DNA from 3 places in the Halomonas sp. BL6 genome. Region 3 is predicted to be linked to each of the others. Evidence: predicted binding sites of a transcription regulator. Region 3 holds the regulator's gene; each other region holds the start of a gene.
The links. The regulator FNR, encoded in region 3, switches genes on or off when oxygen is low (the NO sensors DNR and NnrR bind a similar motif). The targets are predictions, from matches to a motif close to TTGATNTANATCAA.
Positions count from the first base shown of each region.

Region 1: a site for FNR is predicted at 1,617-1,630, ahead of ccoM (cytochrome c oxidase subunit CcoM). Genes of this name have one in related genera too.
Region 2: a site for FNR is predicted at 4,055-4,068, ahead of FHJ80_RS16620 (OmpW family protein). Genes of this name have one in related genera too.

Region 1 is NZ_VDGL01000005.1:84,501-91,339, forward strand. Features, by position in the region: gene FHJ80_RS11615 (MFS transporter) at 1-901, opposite strand, end outside; gene FHJ80_RS11620 (peptidylprolyl isomerase) at 1,034-1,552, shown strand; gene ccoM (cytochrome c oxidase subunit CcoM) at 1,690-1,815, shown strand; gene FHJ80_RS17465 (hypothetical protein) at 2,108-2,614, shown strand; gene FHJ80_RS11630 (GGDEF domain-containing protein) at 2,644-3,747, shown strand; gene FHJ80_RS11635 (group 1 truncated hemoglobin) at 3,731-4,198, opposite strand; gene FHJ80_RS11640 (DUF3034 family protein) at 4,272-5,129, opposite strand; gene FHJ80_RS11645 (bifunctional diguanylate cyclase/phosphodiesterase) at 5,147-6,839, opposite strand, start outside.
Region 2 is NZ_VDGL01000009.1:34,322-41,160, forward strand. Features, by position in the region: gene FHJ80_RS16595 (hypothetical protein) at 1-81, opposite strand, end outside; gene rimK (30S ribosomal protein S6--L-glutamate ligase) at 170-1,078, opposite strand; gene FHJ80_RS16605 (RimK/LysX family protein) at 1,118-1,558, opposite strand; gene FHJ80_RS16610 (DUF3549 family protein) at 1,611-2,654, opposite strand; gene FHJ80_RS16615 (YqcC family protein) at 2,940-3,272, shown strand; gene FHJ80_RS16620 (OmpW family protein) at 3,343-3,969, opposite strand; gene putP (sodium/proline symporter PutP) at 4,167-5,666, opposite strand; gene putA (bifunctional proline dehydrogenase/L-glutamate gamma-semialdehyde dehydrogenase PutA) at 6,010-6,839, opposite strand, start outside.
Region 3 is NZ_VDGL01000003.1:140,797-147,635, reverse strand. Features, by position in the region: gene hemN (oxygen-independent coproporphyrinogen III oxidase) at 1-1,226, shown strand, start outside; gene fnr (fumarate/nitrate reduction transcriptional regulator Fnr) at 1,285-2,034, shown strand; gene ttcA (tRNA 2-thiocytidine(32) synthetase TtcA) at 2,024-2,932, opposite strand; gene FHJ80_RS07400 (DNA polymerase III subunit epsilon) at 3,008-3,658, opposite strand; gene FHJ80_RS07395 (putative nucleotidyltransferase substrate binding domain-containing protein) at 3,664-5,481, opposite strand; gene FHJ80_RS07390 (DUF4212 domain-containing protein) at 6,088-6,348, shown strand; gene FHJ80_RS07385 (sodium:solute symporter family protein) at 6,355-6,839, shown strand, end outside.

The DNA of each region.
Region 1 (6,839 bases), on a different contig from region 3:
CGTTAGCAATGGTCGCCAGCGAAAAGCCCAGGTCGATATAGAGCGGATTGGCCATGGAGGCCATGGCCAAGTCGCTGATACGAAACACGGCAATGAAGATTAAAAGAGCGATCGCTTTCACGCCGAAGCGACGAAAGAAATCGGTAAACGGGCAAACGATAGCGCCAATGGCCCAGGCCCCCAAACGTCGCAGTGTTTTAGGCTGCCCCCGGCTGGCACGAATGAAGGCGCGTACTTTGGGTTCATGGATGAGCTGCACGGTTAACGAGGCCCGCTTGGGTTCGGGGCGAATCAACACGGTCATCACGCCAATGCCCACCAGCGCCGCCATGGTCAGATACGCCGCGTGCCACGAAACCGCCGAGGCCACGTAGAGCGCCCCGGCGCCCGCTGCTAACAGTCCGCCGCGATAACCGATGATGTAGGTCGATGCCATGGCTGCCTGCACATCGTCATCGGCGGATTCGATACGATAGGCATCGATGGCAATGTCCTGTGTAGCGGAGCCAAATGCCACCAGCAGTGCAAAGGCGGCCACCCAACCCAGATTGCCTACCGGCTCTAGCCCCGCTAGCCCGATGAGGCCAGCAGCAATCATCCCTTGGGCGAGCAACATCCATCCCCGGCGTTGCCCAAAGGCGCGGGTCAGTAGCGGTAGTGCGAGCCGGTCTACCACCGGGGCCCAGAAGAATTTGATCGAATAGAGCATGCCAATCCAGGCGAAAAAGCCGATGGCGGCAACGTCGACGCCGTCGCTGCGCAGCCAGGCCGAGAGTGTCGAGAACACCAATAAAAAGGGCAAGCCTGCCGAAAAGCCTAAAAACAGCATGGTGATCACGGGCGCTTTGCAGTAGATGCCAAGCGCCGCCAGCCAACTGCGCTGGGGTATCGGGGTGGGCATGAAAGGGGCTTCTCCAGAAAGAAAACATCGGTGACGTGGCCCGCTGGAAAACCCGACGATGTTAGACTGTGCCAAGGATTCATGGTCAGCGTGCCATGACAAAGGCGACAGCTTACCGGAGAGGAGTTTTCCATGTCGATTACCGCCCATCAGGTAGTGACCTTGCACTACGTACTCAGCGATGTGCTCAGCGATGGTAGCACCCGCGTGCTGGATGACTCCCGTGCACGTCAAAAGCCGCTGGAGTACCTTCACGGTCATGACAATATTCTGCCGGGCCTCGAGCGTGATTTAGCCGGTAAAACCGCAGGCGATGAAGTGAGCGTCACGCTGACGGCGGCGGATGCGTATGGACTGCGTAACGAAGCGTTGGTGCAGAAGGTGAGCCGCGCTTCGTTTGGTGGCGCGGACATCGAGCCCGGTAGCCGTTTTCAAACGGAAGGCGAAGCGGGGCCACAAATCGTGACCGTGCTTGCCATTGACGGTGATGACGTCACCGTGGACACCAATCACCCCCTGGCTGGCCACACACTGCGCTACCAAGTGAGCATTCTTGACGTGCGTGAGGCAACCCGTGCCGAGCTTGCCAAGGGCCACCCGCTGCCGCCGGGCACCGAACATAGTAAAGTAGAAGATCGCAAAGTGTTGTAAGCCCCCCCTAAAAACTGACCTGCATCAAGTGCACGGCTGCCTTTGAGGCGGTCATTTTGAAAGCTTGATCCAGGTCAGTTTCCTCTTGGCTGAACGCAGTACGATGGCCCCATACATCACAGCGGGAGGGGAACATCATGTACTGGGACGACGCTGTTATTTTTGGCTTGGCCACGGTCGCCTTAGTGATCGCTTTCATGGTGGGGTGGGTAGGCTTCGTGATTCGTGACCACCTGCGCAAAGACGAACGCAAAAAACCGTGATTGCAACGACTCTCATGTGCAGATAGCTCGCAGCGTGATACTGCTTTCGTCAATCGACGGTATCAGTCGTCAGGGGAGGGGGCTTACGCCAAGGTGTAAGCTTCCTGTTGCCGGCCCTTTTGGGTCGGCTTTTTTGTGCTTTTTACTTCACTAATTCTCATTGGCCACGGACCCCCAAAGGGAATCGATTGAGCCGAAAGTGTTAATAGACGTTGAAGAGCATTGGCCTTCTTGCTCTGGTAAAGTGCATGGATCTTATCGTGCACTAAACCAAACTAGGAAGCTGCCTGCTATGAATGCTGTTCCGTCTCGTCTGCCCCTGCGCTTCGGTAGGGCGTGCTCCAAAGCAGCCATGGTGCTCGTTACCTTATTACTGGTTGGCGTGTCGCCCGCGGTTCAAGCACAAGCGCTGAGCTTGATCAATGGGGAGTCCACGCAAAAGGTAGCACTGGGTGATTTGCGTGATCGTGCCGATACCGCCTTTACCGTTTTCGATCCTTTCCAAGGCCGTGATGTCGACATGCGCGGCATCTCTTTCCGTGATTTTTTGATCGAGCATTTTGGCGAGGTGCCGCCGACATTGCACTTTACCGCCTGGGATGATTACGAGGTCAGTCTTGGCGGCTGGGACGACCCGAGTTGGTACTTGGTGACCATCGAAGATGGCGAGCCCCTAAGCCTGCGCTCGCGGGGGCCCATCCGGCTAGTCGAGCGGGAGTATTCTGGACGAGATATCGAAAACTTGCGCGACTTCAACGACTGGATTTGGATGATTCGCAGCATCGAGGCACAGTGGTGACCTCTCCAGATCCAAATAAGCAGCAAGGCTTGTCAGTTCGCTGGGGGGGGCATCGGCTGTTTAACTGGCTGTCGCTGAGTCTGATGAGTTTCGTGGGCCTGATGGTGCTGATCGTTTACGAAGCGCGCTGGGTCTACCCTGAAATCCAAGCCTATTTCAGCCAGACCGGCAGTCTCACTGGCCAGCAGTTGGCGACCCGTGCGCGAGGCTATGTGCAGCGCGCTCAAGAGGAGCTGTTGGTCGCCGCCTCACCTCTCGAAATCAATAGCGCTCGTCACTCGCTGGAACTTGCCTACGGTCTGTTCGACGTGGACGTTTACCGTCAAAAATATGCCTGCACCGAACCCAGCTTGGCACTCATGGATGAACTTGCCGAGCTCCTCGATACTCAGCAGGTCGACCCCTTCGATGCCGCTCATGCCCTGTTCATTCCGGTTCAGTGCCTGACTCGCATCGAGATGAATCAGCTAGACCAACGCGGTGTGGTCATCAATGATTTTTCATCCAGCACTCGTCGGCACCATCAGATACTGACGTACTCAAGCGTGCTAATTTTTGCGCTGGGCCTGCTGTTTTGGATCATGCACCAACGCCAGCTTAAACGCACCGAGCGGGCGAATTCGGAAAAAATTGCCTGGATGGCTAGGGCCATGTGCGATCCTCTGACCGGCATTGGCAATCGCAGCGCGCTCTACCAAGACGTTGCGGCGTATACAGGCTGTTCGATGGGCTTGATCCTGGTCGATATCGATTTCTTCAAGCAGTATAACGATGCTCTGGGCCACCCGGAGGGGGACCGCCTGTTACGGAGGCTCGCAAGGCTACTGAAGAGCGCATTGGGAGAACAGGCGCGCCTTTACCGGCTCGGGGGTGATGAGTTTGCGGCACTACTGCCATGCCCCAACGACCAAATGCTGGTGCATCATTGTGAAGCACTGCAATTGGGACTGGAAGAAGCCCAGTGCCACCATCCAGCGCATCCCGACAATAAGGACGTGACGTTGAGTATTGGGGGCGCCCGCTTTGTGGCCGACGCTACTTCGTTCGCGGCGGCCTATGAAGCGGCCGACAAAGCGCTTTATCAAGTCAAAACCGCAGGGCGCGACGGCTGGCAAATTACTGCAAGCGCATGACGTCGTCGTACATGGGGGCCAAACGGCCCAGCATGTCGTTGCGGGCGGCTAGCGGTACGTTTTCATCCGCCATGGCGGCGTCGAGATATTCCACCACACGATTGAAGTGGGCGTTGGTGATGCCCATGGTTTGGTGGGCGCGGTCCATGGGTGGGCCATCATACTGACAGGGGCCATCGGCCACATCGCAAAGTTGCGTCGCAAGCGAAGCTGCAAACAGATCGATGTTGCTATTGGCGAAGTAGCTGACGATCTCGTCGTCATCGGCAATGCGGTAAAGCAGATTCTCGACCACTGCATCGATGGTCGCCTGTCCGCCCATGCGCTCATAGAGCGTGGCGTTCTGGGGCTGATGTGCGCTGCAGCCTGTGATGAGCAGCGCTCCAGCGAATACGCTCGCCATGGTCGTGCAGCGTAACGCGCATAGTGATCTCATCTTGAAAAATCCCATGGCGGCTCCTTTCGTGATCTTTTTGATTAGGCGTTGTAGGGGGGGATAAGCCTGTTGGGTCGGTGTGAACGATTTAGAACGCTGCTTGCAGCGAAAGGTAGCCGCCACGCTGAGACGGCAGCCCGGCGATATCGCCTAAATCCAACCACGCGCCGGTCAACGAGACGTGTTTATTGAAGAAGTAGGCACTGTAGACACTTTGCCAATCCTCCTCTTCGGCAACGCTCAGGTTGTCGGGTTTTTGGCGGTATTCGGTCCCTACAATCCAGTTGGGAGTGACGAAGACCCCAACACTACCTTCCGCCATCCATGCGTGACCGCCTTGATCCCCGCCAAATCCTAACAGGCCGCCCTGGTTGGCTGAGGTGTTGCGCAGCGTACCGTTGATCAGCACGTTACGCCCCAAGAAAGCATTGAAGAGCAGTTTGCTGGCACTCAAGTAGGTATCGGTACCGTTCACGTCATCGGCTCCGAGGGCCGTTGGCACGCTGCCATCCACCAGACGTTTATGCATGACGCCAGCGCTCCATATGCCAAGCGGGTGATACAGCACGTCCCCGAAGAGGCGTACTTTTGCGCCGTAAATGTTCTGCTCCAGTTCTCCACCTAGCGTCGACAGCTCGAACGATTGGCGAGCAATGGAGAATTCCATGCGATCATGGAGGTTTAGGCTGGCGCTGGTCACAGTGAGTCGATAGTCATCGACCCAGGCGCGTGTTGCCGCAGCGGTTACGCCGATTTCATCGTCGCTTGCGGTGCTCGACAGCACGGCCCAGGGGGAGAGGCCGCCCCCGGCTGCTCCCTCAATGGCACTGACGGCACCGGTGCCTAGAATACGGCTGCCCGCCATGCTGGCGGTAGCGACCAACAGCGTACTGAGCGCGGTCGCCGTGACAATGGCGCGCCGTTTTGATGAGCCAGTCTTGCGCATAACGTTCCCTTTTTTAATTAGTGAGCCGTTTCGGCCGAGAGTGACAACGGCTTGAATTCGTCTAGCCAGTCGGTGATGGCTTCCGCGGGCATGGGTTTGGCAATCCAATAGCCCTGAAGATAGTCGCAGCGTAGGTGGCTCAATATCTCGGCACTGGCGCTGTTCTCTACCCCTTCCGCAACGATCTTGAGCCCTAAATGGTGGCCCATCTCGATGGTCGAACGGACGATGGTGAGATCTTCTTGCTGGGTATCCAGCTTCAAAACGAACGATTTATCGATTTTGAGCTCATTGACCGGTAACCGTCTGATTTGCGCCAGAGATGAATAGCCGGTGCCATAGTCATCAACGGCAATCGTAAGCCCCATTTGGCTAAGCGCCATTAACGTTTCAGTCGCAGCATCAACATCTTGCATGACGGCGCTTTCGGTGACTTCCAGTGCAAGCTGGTCAGGCGACAGGCCGTAAGTCTCGAACAGCTCGTGGATATGCATTGACAGGCCAGGATCGATCACGTCGCTTGCCGAGAGGTTGATGGCCACCGAGAGATGGCAACCTTGACGTTTCCAGTCGCTAAGCTGCTCACATACGTGGTCTAGCATCCAGTCAGTGAGTAAGCCAATATTGCCGGAGCGTTCGGCCAAACCGATGAATTCGTCCGGGGGAACGAAACCGAGCGTGGGGTGGCGCCAGCGCATCAGCGCCTCGAATTGGCAAACGTTGCCCGTGGTGGTGTCGACTTTGGGCTGGTAGGCCATCCATAGTTCACCGTTGTCTACCGCTTCCTGAAGATCACGAATCAACATGAGCTGGCGCAGGTGCTGTTCGTCTTGGCCCTCTACGTAGCGCTCGTGGGAGTGACGGTGGCGACGCGCTTTATCGAGGGCAATGTCCGAGCGACGCAGTAGCAGTTGGGCGCCGTCGCCATGGGTGGGATAACTGACTTCACCGACAGAGAGCGATGGGACGATCAGCGATTTTTCCAAGCTAATCGGTTCGCTGATCTCTTCGATTATCTCTTCACGTTTGCGCTGGTCAAGCTCGGGCGCGTCGATCATCAGCATCAGCTCGTCGCCATCCAGGCGATACGCCTTTTCGACGGGGGCGGGCAAGCGGTGCAAACGTTCAGCGAGGGTCACCAGAAGATGATCGCCGAGCTCGTAGCCGAAGGTATCGTTGATGTCGCGAAAGTCATTGATGGATAAACGCAGCAGTGTAAAAGGTGTCTTCAACCGAATGTAGCGTTGGATGTCTTCAAAAGCGCTGACTCTGTTGGGCAGATTAGTGAGTAGATCGTGACGCGACTGATGCAGCAGCGTGGCTTCACGCTCGGCAATGTCCCCCTGCATGGAGAGTAGCGTTTTGGCTAATTGATTGGTCTCGGTCACCGAGCTGCCGCTTGCGATAGTGTCGATATGCTCACCCTGACCAATACGTTTAGCCGCTTGGGCTAGCCCAATTAGCGGCTTGCTGATGCTTCGTGCGCTCCAGAGCGCCACGACCAGCGTCAAAAGCAGCATTAGCGCAACGATACTCAGTAGCTGCCACTGCAAGCGACTGTAAGCCCCCAGTAGCTCGTCGCGGGAGAGCTGAATGAGCGCGAATGTTTGGAAGTTTGGGTCTGCCATCAAGGTCGTCGCATAAGAGAAGTAGCCATTCTCCTGCGACAGTTGATGACTGGGCGTGTAAGCACCCTCTATCAGTTGTTTT
Region 2 (6,839 bases), on a different contig from region 3:
ATTGTCCTGGAAATAATCAATGCTATCGGCCAGCGCTTCCAGCACGCTGTCCATCGCCACTTGGCGATTGTCGAGAAACATGAGCGTCTACCTCCTTCGGTGACGCAGATTGTGGGGGTGGCAGCGTTGATTTGCCACCCCTAATGGGGATTATTTTTACAATTGACCGTTAGCCTTTAGGCTTGGGTGGTGCTTTGCGAGCAGGCACTGCATTCTTTTCGATATGCTCGATGATCATGCCGGCAATATCCTTGCCGGTGGCGCTCTCGATGCCCTGTAGTCCGGGAGACGAGTTGACTTCCATGATCACCGGGCCGTGGTTCGAGCGAAGCAAATCCACGCCCGCGACGCGCAGTCCCATCGCCTTGGCTGCACGAATTGCGGTGGAACGCTCTTCTGGGGTAATGCGAATCACGCTAGCGGTGCCGCCGCGGTGTAGGTTAGAGCGGAATTCGCCCTCTGCCGCTTGTCGCTTCATCGAAGCGACGACCTTATCACCAATGACGAAACAGCGAATATCGGCGCCGCGTGCTTCCTTGATGTACTCCTGCACCATGATATTGGCTTTCATGCCCATGAAGGCTTGAATCACGGACTCTGCGGCTTGGTTGGTTTCTGCCAATACCACACCAATGCCTTGAGTGCCTTCCAGTAGCTTGATGACCAGGGGGGCACCCTTCACCATGGTGATCAGGTCGGGAATGTCGTCAGGGGAGTGAGCAAAACCAGTAATGGGTAGGCCCAAGCCTTTACGGGAGAGCAGCTGTAGCGAACGCAGCTTGTCACGGGAGCGAGTAATCGCGACCGAGTCGTTGAGGACGTAGGTGCCCATCATTTCGAACTGACGTAGCACCGCACAGCCGTAAAAAGTCACCGACGCGCCAATACGAGGGATGACCGCATCGAACGGCTCGATTTCCGCGCCTTTATAGTGAATAGAGGGGTGGTGCGAGGCGATGCTCATATAGCAGCGCAGGGTATCCACAACCCGGGCAGTGTGGCCGCGCTGTTCGGCGGCTTCCACCAGTCGGCGGGTAGAGTAGAGGTTGCGATTACGCGAAAGCAGGGCAATATGCATGCAAGGCTCCGGTTTAAAAAAGTTGCCGTTTAAAAGTGTTCAAGGCTCGCCGTGCAAAAAAGCGGCACCGGGGGCGACGAGCAGGCGGCGCATGGCACGCCTGCCCAGCAACATCGCGTGGCGCATATTGCGACGGTCGGTCAGGGTGAGTTCAACCGGAAAGTTCAGTTCGCCCAGTTGCATAGGGGTTCTAATCACATAGCGCCACTCGCTATGGCCGTTTGAGCTGGTGACGCGTCGACGGTCGTGTAGGTGTAAACGGTAGCGGTGTGCTGGGGTTTCTGGTCCGCCGCTATGGGTCAAAAAACTCACCCATAGCTGCCCGTCGGCATCTTCGTGGGTTTCGATCTCTTCGGCGTGCAGTGCCGACGTGCGCGCACCGGTATCGGCTTTGCAGCAGAGGTGAAGCCCTAACTCAGGTAACGTCACCATTTCGCGGCGGCCGATGACCGCTTTGGCCTGATAGGGTAATTCCTTCACAGTGCACTCCTGACGATATAAGAAAAACAAGACATAGTGATGACGTTTGTTGTTAGCCGTTATGCGAAGACTGCATGGCCGATAAACGCGCCTGGATAGCGGAACCCGCAGGCGCGTCACGTAGGGTAAGCATAACGGGTAAGCGTAGACGAGGAATCAACGCAATGTCGCGTACCACGGAGGCAAAGTGGCTGCGCTCGTCTTCCGCCAAGCGCTGTAGGAACCGGGGAAGGCGTTCGGCGTCTTCTAGCCATGGCCAGCCGCGTCCGGCTATGGCGGCCATCAAATCTGGGCCGCAGGCTGCCGGGTCGTTTAGCAGGTGGCTGTACCATTCGCCTGCTAGAGCTGCACGGGAGCTGCCAACGGACCGCACGCAGGCGCACAGCGTTTCTAAATCTCCCTCGCTGGCTGCCACCTCGCCACGCGCGCACAGAGCTTCGACGAGCGCATCCGGCAAGGGTTGGTGCTCCAAGCAGTAGCAGAGGGAGTGGATCACACTTGTCGGCAGGCCGGGAATGCGGCCGGCGAGCGCCTCTGCGGTCTCGTTATCCAAGCGAACGACGTAATCGGCAATGCCTTGTAGCCCCAAAGCTTGCCAGTCGATCGTCTGTTGGCCGCTCAAATACGCTTCCACAGCCTCTAGGTGCTGGCTGGCAGATAGGCCATGGGCATGGGTAGCCCGGGCATTGAGCATGGCCTGAAAAGTAATGTCCGGCGTAAACGCCAGTGGATTATCTTTCATCAGATGATCGACGTCTGCCGTGTCGGCGGCGCCCAGGTCGGTGGCGGCGGCATTGCGCCCAAGCGTTTCCAACAGACGGTTGATGAAACCGTCACGCTGGGCAGGCGAGAGCATGCCTTGCTCGTCCAGTGGCAGTGCCAAGAACCAAATGGCAGGCTCTTCCATGGCTCCCAAACGGAAGACGATGGCGAGCCGTGCCTGACCCTGCCAAGGCTCGGGCCATGCGTGCTCGGCGTTCTCGAAAGCGCGCAATACGTCTCGTGTACACGCCGTGACCCGGCGCCCCATATGGTAAAGCGATACCTCCGCACCGCTGCGCGTAAAAAACTCATCAAGGGTGTGAATTGGCTGCATGACATCCTTCCGCTTTTCAAGCCTGCACTCTACCTTGCTGGTTTGCCACTGTCAGCCGCAACCGCTGATTAATCCGCGCTTTATTATCTAGGTGGTTAAAAATTGAACAACGTGGTGTAAGCCGCGTGAGAGTAGCGGTGGCGACACCTTTCCATAGTTTATCCACAGCCTCTTGCAGGTTTTCTGTGAATCTGTGAATAACGACTTCGATAGAGGCGTACGAGTGGCAACTTACCCACAGAGTTGGGATAATGGATGTCAACATTGTTCAACCCCAAGGTGTTTATGAGCGTCCATCAACAGCTTCAAACCGCGCTTCTCGAGCTTGAAGCCGCCATGAAGGCCGCGAATTTATGGCGCACCCCTACGCCCGAGGCGTCGGCGTTTGCCAGCCAGCAGCCTTTCTGTATCGATACCATGTCGTTGCCTCAATGGGTGCGTTATGTGTTCATTGCGCGACTGAACGCGTTAATCGATGCCAAAGCCGCCATGCCTGCCAAGTGCGACGTTGCCCCTGCGGTGGCGGCTTACATGATGCAGGAGAAGTTCCGGGCCAGTGACCAAGTGCTCGTCGTCAAAGCAGTGGAGCGTGTCGACCAAATCGTCACCGAGAATTAAGAGCGCGTCTCATCAACGAAAATGCCCAAGGCGCTCGCCCTGGGCATTTTTTTGTGGAGACTGCGTCGCTTCAGAAACGGTAGCTCAATCCTGCCATGACGACCATGGGGTCAATGGCAACGGTGCCTGCAGCGGCACCATTGACGGTGGCATCGGTATCGATGTCCAAGTACCAGGCGGCAGCATTCAATGCCCAATGTTCGTCGATCAGCAGGTCGACACCAATTTGGGCGGCAGCGCCCCAGGAGTCGTCGAGATCGAGTTCGCCAATCGCTAGCTGCTCATCGGAGAAGCGTGTGTAATTGATGCCTGCGCCAACGTAGGGTTGTACGCGAGCGTCGCTTCCGCCCAACGGATAGTACTGCAAGGTTAAGGTCGGCGGCAGGTGCTTGGTAGAGGCGAGGCTCTCGCCATTGAGTTGGATGTCGTGCTCAAAGGGGAGTGCGGCCAGCAGCTCGACGCCCAGCTTATCGTGGAAGCGGTAGCCCAAGGTGAACGCGAAGTCGGTTTTATCCTGAACATCCACTGCGAAGGCACCGCCTGCCAGCGAGCCGTTGTCGCTCTTGGGGGCTACTTTAGCGACCCCTACACGGGTGAAAAAGTCGCCGGCACCGTAGGCAATGGCTTGGCTGCTGATGGCCAAGGTGGCAGCGGCAAACCCAGTGGCGAGTAAGGTGGGAAGTGATAAAAGGCGCATGGCGTCGCTCCTGACCGTTCATTTTAGGGAAGTGAGTTGCTTAGCAATCATGCGGACAGTGTATCGAGTCAGGGCGAAGGCGTTCTTGACCTGGAGCAATCGCGGTGCTCTTGTGGCTCGAAACTTTCGACACAAAGTACCGCGCACAAAAAAGCTCAGCGGGTTGCCCCGCTGAGCTTTTTGCATCCGATCTTGGATTACGCTTCTTGACGGTCGATATGCTTGTACTCACCGGCGTCTGCCGTCACGCTGCTGACGACCAGAATGGCGATGAACGAGGCGATGAAGCCTGGAATGATTTCATACACGCCGGGACCACCCATGAAGGAGCCGTTCCAGCCCAGTGCAATCCATACCATGACGGTGACTGCGCCGACGATCATACCGGCTACCGCGCCCGCACCGTTAGTACGTGGCCACATCAGTGACAAGATGATCAGCGGGCCAAAGGCTGCACCAAAGCCCGCCCAGGCGTTACTGACCAGACCCAGCACTTGGGAGTTTTCGTCAGAGGCAATAAAGGCTGCCACAATACCGACCAGCACGACGCAGACGCGTCCCACTGCCACACACTGCTGCTCAGTGGCATTTTTGTGCAGGAAGAGACGATAGAAATCCTCGGTCAGCGAGGAAGAGGAGACGAGCAGCTGACTAGAGATGGTGCTCATGATGGCCGCCAGCAGCGCCGCATACAGGAAGCCGGTGATCAACGGATGGAACAGCAGGTTGGCTAGAATAATGAAGATGGTTTCTGGGTCTTGTACGTCCAGCCCATTACGAACGGCAAACGCACGACCTGCCAAGCCCAGAGAAACGGCTCCAATGAGCGATACCAGCATCCATCCCATGCCAATGTTGCGCGCAATGGGCACATCCTTTTGTGAGCGGATGGCCATGAAGCGCACGATGATATGCGGCTGACCAAAATAGCCAAGGCCCCAAGTAACCGCTGACAGCCAGCCGATAAAGGTCAAGCCGGTCGTCCAAGAGAGCAGGGTGGGGTCAACGCTATTCAGCGTTTCGGAGGCCTGGGAGAAACCGCCGCCGCCTTCGCCGAACAGTACTACGGCTGGCATGATGATCAGCGCCAACATCATGATGCAGCCCTGCACGAAGTCGGTCATGCTCACCGCCAAAAAGCCGCCCACGACGGTATAGATCAATACCACGCCCAGGGTGATGACCACGCCCATGGCGTAGTTGCTCATGTCACCGAAGTTATAAACCCCCGTGAATGCGCTTTCGAACAGCTTGCCGCCAGCGACGAGGCCCGACGCCGTGTAAACGGCGAAGAAAATCACGATGACGATGGCCGATACCGTGCGCAGTGACAGCGCCCGGGTCGGGAAGCGATTGGCCAAAAAGGCCGGGATGGTGATGGCGTTACCGTAGTGGATGGTCTGCTCACGCAGGCGTGGCGCCACCAGCAGCCAGTTAAAGAACGCCCCGACCAGCAGGCCGATCCCGATCCAGGCGGAACCCAGGCCCGATACGAACATGGCGCCGGGCAACCCCAGCAGCAGCCAGCCGCTCATGTCCGAAGCGCCCGCGGAAAGTGCGGCGACCTGTGGGCTAAGAGTTCGCCCCCCCAACATATAGTCTTCAGAAGAAGACGTGGATTTGCGCATTGCGTACACGCCAATGGCGATCATCAGCGCAAAGTAACCAAATAAGCTAATCCAGACACCTGTAGCCATGAAACTTCTCCAATTTGTGAGGACGACGCTACGCTACGTACAAAAGCGACTGCGGGTGCTGACCCTTTTGTACACGGCGAGCGTCGACAGGGGCTGCGTTGGCCAGGCCATGGCGGCCATCAACAGCCTTGTTGTTGTTAATCCTGAGTCGCTCTTCTACTGCCAAGCGTCGCGCATTCGCTCGTCAAAGCATGAGAGAGTTGATGGGTACGTGCGTATCTCGTGTTCCCCGTGCCCGGCGGGAGGCCCGTGAAGGCCCCCCGCGTCAAGGCAGTTGCTCTATTATTGTCAACCATGAGACGGTTCCTTTTCAGGAGTTCAGGTTAGTTGTATGGACGAGCCGTTACTCATCCCCTAGCGCCAGAAGTGACGCGTTGCCACCCAGGGCGGCGGTGTTGTTAGTAATCGTTTTTTCGGTCACGAAGCGCTGCAAATAGTGCGGTCCGCCCGCTTTCGGGCCAGTGCCGGATAGCCCCTGTCCACCGAACGGTTGAACGCCAACGACAGCCCCGATGATATTACGGTTGATATACACATTGCCTACTCGAATTTTCTGCGCTATTTCAGCGGCAAAGGATTCATTACGGCTATGTACCCCAAACGTCAGGCCATAGCCACGGCCGTTGATGTCGTTGATGACCTTGTCCAACTCGCGTGCTTTGTAGCGCACGATATGCAGGATGGGGCCAAACTGCTCGCGGGTAAGGGCATCGATGCTATCGATGGTAAAGGCCACTGGCGGCACGAACGTACCGTGCTGGGTGTGTTCAGCGGCCATAGGCGTTTCGGCGACTAAGCGGTTTTCGCCTTTGAGCTTTTCGATGTGCGCCATTAAGCCTTTACGCGCGTCTTCATCGATAACGGGGCCGACATCGGTGCCCAGGTCGCGGGGGTCGCCGATCCGCAGTTCGCTCATCGCACCCTTAAGAATTTCGATGACGCGATCAGCGACGTCTTCCTGAAGGTAGAGCACCCGCAGGGCCGAGCAGCGCTGACCGGCACTCTGGAACGCCGATTGAATCACATCCACGACGACCTGCTCCGGCAGGGCCGTCGAGTCGACGATCATCGCGTTCATACCGCCGGTTTCGGCGATCAGCGTGGGTAGCGGCGCATTTTCGCGGGCGGCCAACGCGCGGTTGATGATTTGCGCCGTGTCGGTGCCGCCGGTGA
Region 3 (6,839 bases):
CACTGTCGCTCTATGTCCACGTCCCATTTTGCCGCAATATCTGCTTCTACTGTGCGTGCAACAAAATCGCTACGAAAAATACGTCGCTGGCCGAGCCCTACCTGTCTCGGCTAGATCGTGAGATGGTGCTCACGTCGCGCCATTTAGATACCCAACGACCGGTGCAGCAACTGCATTGGGGCGGCGGCACGCCGACGTTTCTTACCTTGGCGCAAATGAGCGATTTGGTCGACCGGCTTGATGCCCGTTTTGGGTTATCGAACGCGCCAGATCGGGACTATGCCATTGAAATTGACCCACGCGAAGCGGATGTCTTTACCCTGCGACATCTCCAATCGCTAGGATTTAACCGCCTAAGCCTTGGCGTTCAAGATCTCGATCCGCAGGTTCAAGCGGCGATCAATCGCGTGCAGCCCCGGGTGCTCACCGAAACGCTCATGGACGAAGCGCATCGGCTCGGCTTTCGCTCGCTCAACCTCGATTTAATCTATGGCCTTCCCTTTCAAACCGAACGGCGTTTTGCCGAAACGCTTCGTCAGGTCATCGAGCTGGGACCAGCACGATTATCGGTCTTCAACTACGCCCACATGCCAGCCCGCTTTGCGCCCCAGCGACGTATCCAGTTGGCCGACCTGCCCAGCGCCGATGAAAAGCTGGCCATGCTGCACACCACTATCGAGATGCTCACCCAGGCGGGCTATGTGCATATTGGCATGGACCACTTTGCACGCCCCGACGACAGCTTGGCCCAGGCGCAGCGCAACGGCACGCTGCAGCGTAATTTTCAAGGCTACTCCAGCCACGCCGAGTGCGATTTGATTGGTTTGGGCGTATCCGCCATTTCTCGGGTCGACGATATTTACGCCCAAAACCCTACTCAGCTCGCCCACTATGAAGCCGCCTTGGATGAAGGTAGGCTGGCAACGATAAAAGGACTACGCTTAAATAAGGATGACCTAATAAGAAGAGACGTCATCGAGCGATTCATGTGCGATATGGCCATTGATCTCGACGCGATCGGTCAGCGTTGGCATATCGATGCGGCAGACTACTTTGCCACTGCCTTCGAGCGACTGGCGATCGCCGAACGGGATGGCCTCGTACAGCGTGAGGGCCTTCGGCTGAGCGCCACGCCGATCGGGCGATTGCTCATTCGGCATTTGGCCATGGCCTTCGACACTCACTTACAACGTCAGGATGGTCAGCGCTACTCGAAGATCGTGTGAGCGCCTTGAGCCGCCTGCCCCCTGTGCCTATGATGGCGAAAGAAGAAGGGAGACTCCTATGCCATATCCTGCCAGCCAACGACGTTCACTGCTGCAAGAGGCGCGCTGCCAGACGTGTAGTCTAAGCTCGCTGTGCTTACCGCTCGCCTTGGAGCTCGAGGATATGAGCCAGTTCGATGCGATCATTCGCCGCCGCTCGCCGTTGAAGAAAGGCGAACCCCTGTTCCGCCAAGGGGACGCTTTCACCAGTGTCTATGCGGTGCGCTCGGGTAGCTTGAAGCAGGTCACCAGCGAAGGCAACGGCCATGACCAGCTCACCAATTTCTTTCTACCCAGCGAACTAGTGGGTTTGGACGGCATCGACGAAGAGCACTACCCCGGCACGGTGATGGCTCTGGAAACGACGACGGTGTGCGAAATTCCGTTCGACCGCCTGGACTCGCTCTCCGAGGAGCTGCCCGAGCTCCGCGGCCAGCTCTATCGCAGCATGAGTAAAGAGCTGCGCGACGATCGGCGAATGATGCGTCTACTGTCGCGTAAGACCGCGGATCAGCGGCTGGCGAGCTTTTTGATTACGCTCTCTGATCGCTTCCGGCGGCGGGGCTACTCGCCATACAGCTTCCGCCTATCCATGTCCCGGGCCGATATGGGTAACTACCTGGGCCTAGCGGTCGAAACGGTCAGCCGCATTCTTAGCCGCTTTCAGCAGCAGGAGGTCGTGGCCGTCTCAGGGCGCGAGGTCAATATTTTGGACATGCAGCGCCTCATTACCCTGGCAGAAGAGGAGGCGCCAACGATCACACGTTGAAGGCTTGGATGCGTCCTTCCATCAAGGCCGCCTGCTTGGCTTCGAGACCGGCAAAGTCGAATAGCTCGCGATCGGCAAGCTGCGAGGGTGCCACGTTGGTGACTGCTTTGAACATGCTCTCCAAGCGCCCAGGATGCTTCTTGTCCCACTCCGCCAACATCTCTTTGACGATTTGTCGCTGCATGTTCGGCTGCGACCCACACAAATTACAGGGAATGATGGGAAACGCCATCTGCCGCGAAAACTCAGCAATATCCGCCTCTTTACAGTAGGCCAGCGGGCGGATCACGATGTTTTTACCGTCATCCGAGAGCAGTTTCGGCGGCATGGCTTTTAGCGTACCGCCGAAGAACATGTTCAGAAACAGCGTTTCTAGAATGTCTTCGCGATGGTGGCCGAGGGCAATCTTGTTCGCGCCGATCTCTTCGGCAAACCCATACAGCGAGCCGCGGCGCAAGCGCGAGCAGAGCGCGCAGGTGGTTTTACCCTCCGGGGTTTTCTCCTTTACCACCGAGTAGGTGTCACGCTCGAGAATGTGATACTCCACCCCCAGCTTATCCAAATACTGGGGCAAGACGTGCTCTGGGAAACCAGGCTGTTTTTGGTCCATGTTGACCGCCACCAGCGAAAAATCGACCGGCGCGTTGCGTTGCAAGTTGCGCAAAATCTCCAGCATCGTGTAGCTATCTTTGCCGCCGGAGAGGCACACCATGACCCGATCGCCATCCTCGATCATGTTGTAATCGATGATCGCGTTTCCCACTTCGCGCCGCAGGCGTTTTTGCAACTTGTTGAATTCACGCTTCTGCTTGGCATCCTGCAGCTCGTGCTGCGTGGCGGTAGGCTCGTCAGACGCGCTGTCTGACAAAGTAGGGTCAAAGTAGTCAGGTGATAACATGGTCGTCGCACTGCCGGTGGGTAAAGGAGCAGTATGTATTCTAACAACACTCCGAAGCTCTACCCAATACAAACCCTAGGCGGTCAGGGCGATCTCGCGCTGCAAACGTAGATACAGAAGTGCACTCGCGGTGGCTTCGCTGGTCACGCTAGGCCAGATCAGCCGTGGCAGCCGCCAACGGGTCAGCGCCTCGCCAAGCGATTCGAGGGTATCGACCTGCGGATGCAGCCGCCGTAGCTGTCGCCCGTGCAACTTGGCAACGTCGACCTGGGCGTTGGGTAAACCGAACCCCAATACGCGTTTGAATAGCCCGTTGAGCGGCTCGATCGTGCGCTCTAACTGCCAACCGACGAGCGGCCGATTCTCGATGAATTCGGCCAGCTCTGTCAGGCATTCGATATCTGGGGAGCGCGGGGTATCCGTCGCGTGTAACTGCTGATGGCGGCGCAGGGTGGCAGACACTGGCACGGGAGATTCTGACAGTGTGGCCCACCAGATACGGCTAGTGTGCACACGCCGCGGACTAAGCACGACGGCCGCCACGCTGACGACATTGGGCTGACCGTCACTCACCTGGCAGGCCATCGCGACGGACTCCTCGCCCATGTACGGCTGAAATAGCCACGCGTAGGGCGAATCGGCCCATCGGCGTCGATCGCTTTCCCGCTGCAGCAGCGTTCTTAACGAGCCGCTCAGCAGCGTCATGTGTCGATCTAACAAGCGCATTCCGCTCACGAATACTCCAAATGATAGCGGTGGGAAAGGCGCTGCTTGAAGTCCTTCACAATGTGGAGGGCTTCTCGCAGCAGGTCTCGCTCCAGCGAAGAGAGCTCTTGCACTACGACCCGGTTAGTGCGCTTGGCGTGGGCGCTATCCAGCTCCTGAAGCTGCTGACGCAGGCGCAGCTCGGTGAACAGTGCCAGCGCCTCACCCACATCGTCGGCAAAGCGTCGATCCAGACGCCCGTCGGTGGCCAGATCATCCAAACGATCCAGCGTCGAAGTGACCGTTATCCGCCGCTCGAGGGCCATGGTGCGCACGCCGTGCACGATGGGGAAAATCCCGCCTTTTTTGATATCGATACCGTGCTGCGGCTTCTTCAGTGAGCCAAATAGGGTCAGCGGCGTCGAGAAGCGCAGTGCCGCACGGGCAAAGTACGAGAGCAGCAGCTCATCGTGGGAGCAGTGCTCGAACAGCGCGTGGCGGACTTGGTCGAGCAGCGTCGGATTGCCCGCCACGCCATGAGAGTCGAGCAGAATGGCCAGTTTCATCAAACTGTCACCATCGCGGGCACTGACCCATTTGGCGATACGCTGCTGCCACTGGGAGACCGTGCCCACCCACTCAGGGTTGGACACCATGATATTCCCCGGACAGGGCGGGTAACCCAGCGTTATCAACGTTTGGGTCAAGGTCGCCATGTCGTCAGCGACCGTGGGCCACTGGCAGTCGTCAGCGAGGATCAAACCGTTATCCTGGTCGGTTTTTAGGATTTGCTCGCCGCGCCCCTCACTGCCCATCACCATCAGGCAACTTTGGCGGTGATACTGCTCGGGCACCGTAAAACCCCAGGCTTTACTCATGATGCGGCCATTGAGCGCTGCCAGTAACTCCATGGCAAAGCGCAGCTTCACGCCCTGCGCCATTAGCGCGTTGACCAACTCTGGGGTACGTTGGCTGGCAGCCGCCAAAGCTTCCAGGCCATTGGCTTGCTCGACCTGTAAACTCACCACGTAGCTACGGCTGGAGAAAAAGCTCAGCACGTCCATCAATTCCACGACGCCTCGGGCGTGCTCATCCTCCATTACCACTACGCGAGCGACCTTATGCCGAGTCATCATAATCAGTGCTTCGAACAGGTATTGATCGGGCGCGACGGTGACCAGTGATTGGTTGGCCAGCGACGCCACAGGCGAGTGCTGGGTACTCTCCCCCAATACCAACCCATTGAGCAGGTCGGTTTTAGTGACCATGCCCAGCGCCTCTTGCGTATTCACCAGCAGGCTATCGGCATGGCTATCGTTCAGTTGGCGAACGGCGTCGTGAATGGTGCTCGATGCATCGATGAGTACCGGCTCGCGCATACATTCGCGCACTTTGGCCAGCATGAAACCCGCCATCGTGACGCCACCATCAGCGCGTTTTTCCGTTAGCAGGCGCGCTTTGTGTGACAGCGACTGCTTGAAAAACTGTTCAAACGGTGGGTAGTGACGGCAGAGCTGGGTAAACAGTGCTTTGGGCATCACATAGCACAAGCACTCCTGCTCGGCTTGGAAGCGGTAACGGCTCTTGCCATTGAGAATACTGATCGCTCCGAACAGATCACCGGCGGTGTAGTGACCAATTCGCGCGCTAGCGGCAGGCAGCGTGGGGTCCAACTCAGCGACCTCCCCCTTATGAATCAGAAACACCGACTCGCCTGCCTGCCCCATCTCGAGGATGACTTCATCGCGATCGAAGAAAGCAAGATCCATCCCACGACGAACATGATCACGCCCGGCGTCATCGATCAGCGTAAACGGCAGCTGGGAGAGATCCACGTCTACCATGGGCGACCTCGCTTAAGGGCAGTGATTGAGACATACCACCCACGGGGTGGCGAACGTTAGACATATCGACTCATTATACTTTTAGCTATAGCGCTTACGTCTTAACGACCTTTGTTTAGCGACGAAAGTAGTGACTTTCCCGAACGTTTTAAATTCGGCTAAACACCTTTGGTTAAGGTAGCAAACATTGTTTTTAAGCGAGCCATAGACCATTGTCCTATCGCGACATGAATGGCGTTAAAATAACGCTTAAAATTCATCAAAAATAATGCTTTATGTCTTCACGCCCGGCTCTGACCCCGCCATTTAAACACCCTGATACCAAAGTCTGGGATTTATTTTTGGTGATTATTGCCCAGTATTACCCATGAGTCATACAGGGTAATCGCATGCCGCTTGTCTTATGCACTTCAAGCCGCTAACGATAACTTGCCGACCACCCCTTAACGACATAAACGGCTTAACAATAAGAAGGTGACGTGTTTGGCAGCACTGTTTTACCGCTCACTCAACAGCGCGGTTTTCCATGCGGGGTTGCCCTGATGAACCACACGCTATCTTGAGTTCACTTTCCAACCCTAAAAATCACAACTGGAGAGCAACACAATGGCAGACGATAAATCCAATGCTGCTGAATACTGGAAGGCCAACGTCCGGCTGATCTTCGGATGCCTCGTAGTCTGGGCATTTGTCTCCTACGGCTGCGCCATCCTCTTTCGCCCACTGCTCGCGGGCATTCCCGTCGGCGGTACGGATCTGGGCTTCTGGTTTGCTCAGCAAGGCTCCATTCTCACCTTCATCGTGCTGATCTTCTTCTACGCCTGGAGAATGAACGCGCTCGATAAAAAATACGGCCTGGGGGAGTAAGCCAGCATGAGCCAGTTTGCAATCAACTTACTGTTCGTTGGCGCCTCGTTTGCGCTCTATATCGGCATTGCGATATGGGCGCGAGCAGGCTCCACCAAAGACTTCTACGTTGCCGGCGGCGGCGTACACCCGATCACCAATGGTATGGCCACGGCGGCCGACTGGATGTCGGCGGCGTCGTTCATCTCCATGGCGGGCCTGCTCGCGTCGGGCGGCTACGCCAACTCCACGTTCTTGATGGGCTGGACCGGTGGCTACGTCATTCTGGCGATGTTGCTGGCCCCTTACCTGCGTAAGTTCGGCAAGTTCACCGTGCCAGACTTCATTGGTGACCGCTTCTACAGCAACACAGCGCGTTTGGTCGCGATCATCTGCTTGATCGTGGCTTCCGTCACCTACGTTATCGGTCAGATGACTGGTGCGGGCGTCGCGTTTTCCCGCTTCCTGGAAGTGAGTAACACCTGGGGCATCTGGATTGCCGCTGCCATCGT